DNA from 2 places in the Mesorhizobium sp. B2-6-1 genome. Region 2 is predicted to be linked to the other one. Evidence: predicted binding sites of a transcription regulator. Region 2 holds the regulator's gene; the other holds the start of a gene.
The links. The regulator HrcA, encoded in region 2, represses chaperone genes, less so after heat shock. The targets are predictions, from matches to a motif close to GTTAGCACTCNCNNNNNGNGAGTGCTAAC.

Region 1: FJ443_RS09005 (co-chaperone GroES) is a predicted target of HrcA. The motif match lies at 1,311-1,339, and genes of this name have one in related genera.

The regions. Positions count from the first base shown of each region.
Region 1 is NZ_VFUH01000003.1:271,486-273,934, reverse strand. Features, by position in the region: gene groL (chaperonin GroEL) at 1-884, opposite strand, end outside; gene FJ443_RS09005 (co-chaperone GroES) at 945-1,259, opposite strand; gene FJ443_RS09000 (hypothetical protein) at 1,505-1,753, shown strand; gene FJ443_RS08995 (DUF1488 domain-containing protein) at 1,750-2,016, shown strand; gene FJ443_RS08990 (hypothetical protein) at 2,040-2,231, opposite strand; gene FJ443_RS08985 (hypothetical protein) at 2,237-2,443, opposite strand.
Region 2 is NZ_VFUH01000001.1:401,319-403,767, reverse strand. Features, by position in the region: gene rph (ribonuclease PH) at 1-335, opposite strand, end outside; gene hrcA (heat-inducible transcriptional repressor HrcA) at 567-1,679, shown strand; gene FJ443_RS02030 (hypothetical protein) at 1,717-1,917, shown strand; gene FJ443_RS02025 (sorbosone dehydrogenase family protein) at 2,033-2,449, shown strand, end outside.

The DNA of each region.
Region 1 (2,449 bases), on a different contig from region 2:
AGCACCGCGATGTCTTCCAGCATCGCCTTGCGGCGGTCGCCGAAGCCCGGCGCCTTGACGGCCGCGACCTTGAGGCCGCCGCGCAGCTTGTTGACGACCAGCGTCGCCAGAGCCTCGCCTTCGACGTCCTCGGAGATGATCAGCAGCGGCCTGCCGCTCTGCACCACCGCTTCGAGGATCGGCAGCATTGCCTGCAGATTGCCGAGCTTCTTCTCGTGGATGAGAATATAGGGCTCTTCCAGCTCCGCGCGCATCTTGTCGGCATTGGTGACGAAATAGGGCGAGAGATAGCCGCGGTCGAACTGCATGCCTTCGACGACGTCGAGTTCGGTGTTCGCGGTCTTGGCTTCCTCGACGGTGATGACGCCGTCATTTCCGACCTTGTCCATCGCCTTGGCGATCATCTCGCCGACGCTGGTATCGCCATTGGCGGCGATTGTGCCGACCTGCGCGATCTCGGCCGACGATTTGACCTTCTTGGCCTTCGCCTTGATTTCCACGACGACGGCCGCGACGGCCTGGTCGATGCCGCGCTTGAGGTCCATCGGGTTCATGCCGGCGGCAACCAGCTTGGCGCCTTCGCGCAGGATCGAGGCGGCCAGCACCGTGGCAGTGGTGGTGCCGTCGCCGGCGAGGTCGTTGGTCTTCGAGGCCACTTCGCGCACCATCTGCGCGCCCATGTTCTCGAACTTGTCGGCAAGCTCGATTTCCTTGGCGACGGTGACGCCGTCCTTGGTGATGCGCGGCGCCCCATAGGCCTTGTCGATGATGACGTTGCGGCCCTTGGGGCCGAGCGTGACCTTGACCGCATTGGTGAGGATCTCGACGCCGCGCAGCATACGGTCGCGCGCATCGGTGGAGAATTTGATTTCCTTGGCAGACATGATTTTATCCAGTTCGCATTTGGAGTGGAGCCGTCACCGCGCAGAGGCGCGGCGCTTCAGTCAGGCGGCCTTCTTGGCTTCGACGCTCTTTTCGATAACGCCCATGATGTCGGCTTCCTTCATGATCAGAAGATCCTCGCCGTCGATCTTGACCTCCGTGCCCGACCATTTGCCGAACAGGATCAAGTCGCCGGCCTTGACGTCGAGCGGAACAAGTGCGCCGTTTTCGTCGCGGGCGCCGGGACCAACCGCGATCACTTCGCCTTCCTGCGGCTTTTCCTTGGCATTGTCGGGAATGATGATGCCGCCCTTGGATTTGATATAGCCTTCGGCGCGCCGGATGACGACGCGGTCGTGGAGTGGCCGAAATTTCATGAGAACTTCTTTCTGGGGCCGGCATAGGCGGCCGCCCCCTTCTATAGGCTCTTTGGCACTCGATAGATAGGAGTGCCAAAATTTATTCCGAGCGGATATTGAATAATCATAGTATTATTTCGGCGCCCGGTTTCATCGGGTCGGAAAACGACCAAATATTTCAAAAATTTGAATTTTCCCGGCAGAGTGCCTATTTATCGGACAAGTTCATTTTCACGATTTCAGACGCAAGGGAGATTTCCTCGATGGCCGACGGCAACCAGACGATCATGGAAAAAGCTGAAGCGCGCTTTGTCGACAAGCAGAAGAAGACGGCGGAGCGCAACAAGGCAACCGCCGAATATATGTCCGAAGCGAGGGCCAGGGAGATCAAGACGGCAAGGCTGAGGCAATTGCGGCTGGCCAAGGAAGAAGCCGACCGCGTGGCCGAGGCCCTGAACTCGACGCCGAAGAAGAAACGCGCGGTGAAGAAAACGACGGAGGCAAAATCATGAGCCTGACCTTCCCCAACCGCAGCCGCAGCTACGACGAGGCCGGCAAGCGCATCCGGTTCGTCGGCTATGACGGCATGTTCCAGATTTCCTTCTCGGTCGCCGCCGATGCCATGACGAGGATGCAGCCGGCGACGGCAGCCAATGAAGCCGGCTATCTCGCCACCTTCGACACCGAGAGCAGTGTCATCCGCGACGTAGCGTCAAAGGCCTATGACCGCACGCGCAAGAGCATGTATGTGCTGACGGCCGACGACTTCCGCTGAGACGACAGGCGGACGGCGCTGGATCAGGATTTACGCTCCGCCTTCTCCCGGCGCTTGACGTCCCGGACATTCATCTGATCGACCATGGCGTTGGCGTCGCGCGGGCTCATGCCGACCATCGCCCTTTGCCTGACGACGACGGGCTGGCCGGTGAAGACGTCGATGATGGCCCAGCTTTGGGGCAAGTCCATGCGCAGTGCGTAGCGGTTGGCCATTTGCCTCAGCCCTGCAACATGAAGAAGACCATGCCCAGGACCGATATCGTCCAGGCGACGACCGACAGCTTCAACACCATGCCGCCATGGGCGGCCAGCGCCTCCCGCAGCCGCGGGGCGATACCTGCCGACGGGACCGGTTCCACCGTAACGGCACGGGGTCCCTTGGCGCCAAGTTTTCCAAAGACGGGCAACAGCGACGGTTCACGCACGAAAAT
Region 2 (2,449 bases):
ATCTGCTGCTCGCCCAGCGCCTGCAGGTCGACCACGGCGCGCAGCGAGCGGCCGATCAGCCGCTGGATCTCCAGCGTGCGCCCGCCCTGCTTGCCGGCGGAGGCCTCGCGGCGCATGCGCTCGCCTGTCGAGCGCGGCAGCATGCCGTATTCGGCCGTCACCCAGCCCTTCCCGGAATTGCGCATCCAGCCGGGCACCTTTTCCTCCAGGCTTGCCGTGCACAGCACATGCGTGTCGCCGAACTTCACCAGGCACGAGCCTTCGGCATGTTTGGAGACACCGCGCTCGAAGGAGATGGCGCGCATTTCGTCGAACTGGCGTTTGGAGGGGCGCATTCGGCCTGCTTTCTTGTCAGCTTTTTTGAATCTTGGCCGGCTTTTAGACGCATGCGGGGCACGGCGTAAAGGAAAATGGACCGGCGGCCGCAAACGCGGCGACACCGGGGCGATCGCGCAACACGACACCGGGGTGATCGCAAGTGCGACACCGGCTGATCGCGCAACGCGACACCGGGTTGCGCGCAGCGCCGCGAAGTCTATATCCTTGAACCGGAGGTTATGGCCGCAATGACCAAGGCAGTCGATCCCGCTTCGCAGTCGCTCGCTCTTCACGCGCCGGCACTTCAGGCGCCCGCACTTCAGGCGCTCGACATGCGTTCGCGCGACATCTTCCGGCGTATCGTCGATTCCTATCTGAGGGACGGCGAGCCCGTGGGATCGCGCAGCCTGTCGCGCATCCTGCCGTCCTCGCTGTCGCCCGCCACCATCCGCAACGTGATGAGCGATCTCGAACATCTCGGCCTGATCTACGCGCCGCACATCTCGGCCGGTCGCCTGCCGACGCAGGCCGGCCTGCGCTTCTTCGTCGACGCCTTCATGGAACTGGGCGACCTCTCCGACGAGGAGCGGCGCAGCATCGAGGCGCAGGTGCGCGCCTCCGGCTCGGGCGCCACGCTGGAACACATGCTGACCGAGGCCAGCCAGATGCTGTCTGGCATGTCGCGCGGCGCCGGCCTAGTGCTGGCCGCCAAGAACGAGGTGGCGCTCAAGCACATCGAGTTCATCCAGCTCGAGCCCACCAAGGCGCTGACCGTGATGGTGTCGCAGAACGGCGACGTCGAGAACCGGGTCATCGATCTGCCGGCCGGCATCACCGTCTCGCAATTGCACGAGGCCTCGAATTTCCTCAACGCCCATATTCGCGGCCGTACGCTGGCCGAGGCGCGGGCGGAGGTCGAGCGTATCAAGGAAGAGACAAGGGCAGCGCTCGACACGCTGTCGCAGGACCTGGTGGAGAAAGGGCTGGCGGTGTGGGCCGGCGCGGAAAGCGGCCTGCCGGCGCGCCTGATCGTGCGCGGCCGCGCCAATCTGCTCGAAAACGTCACCGCCCAGGCCGACATCGAACTCCTGCGCCACCTGTTCGAGGACATGGAGACGCAGGACGGGCTGATCCAACTGCTCGACCTCGCCGAGGCGGGACCGGGCGTGCGCATCTTCATCGGCTCGGAAAACAAGCTTTTCTCGCTCTCCGGCTCGTCGCTGGTCGTGGCGCCTTACCGCGACAAGGACGCCCGCGTCGTCGGCGCGCTCGGAGTCATCGGCCCGACCCGGCTCAACTATGCCCGCATTGTCCCGATGGTCGACTATACGGCGCAGCTGATATCGCGCATGCTGCGCTGAGAGCTGGGATCGATCCAGCCGGCCGAGGAGAGAAAAGATGGCGCTGGAATCGTTCAAGGCCCAGATCAGCCTCCTGCTGGAGGAGATGGTCAACCAGCCTGAGGATGTGCGCGAAGTGCAGGAGCAATTGCGCGAGAAGCTGCGCGAAATCCGCGCCATGGGCATGCCGCTTCCGGCCGACCTCGTCGAACTGGAAAAGAACCTCGACGCCGATCTCGATCTCGACGCGGATACCTGACCCGAATTCCTTCAACTCCCCGTGTCGTCCGGAACGACTGCCGAGCCCGCCCGTTCCCTTGATGCATGTGACTTCGGTCTTGGGACAACGACATGCATGAAGAAGCGAGACTGGGATGATCCGACTTGCCGGCGCCGTGGTAATCGCTGCTGCCTTGCTCTTCGCCGCGACGGCATTGGCCCAGCAGGAAGAGCCGGTGCTGAAGGGCGCGGCCGCATTCGGTGACTGGCGGGCCGATGCGCCGGGCGTGCGCCGGTTGATCAGCCCGCAAGACCAGCCCAGGCCCTATGTCACCAGATCCGCCTCGAACGGCGCCGGTCCGGTGCAAAGGCCGCAAGGCGCCGAGCCGCGGCTGCCGGCGGGCTTTTCGGCGGAACTGATCGCTTCGGGCATCGACAATCCGCGCGTCGTGCGCGTCGCGCCCAATGGCGACCTGTTCGTCGCCGACAGCGAGGCCAACCAGATCCGCGTCTACCGTCTGGGCGAGGGCAGCGCGAAACCTGTCAGGGACGGCATCTTCGCCCGCAATCTC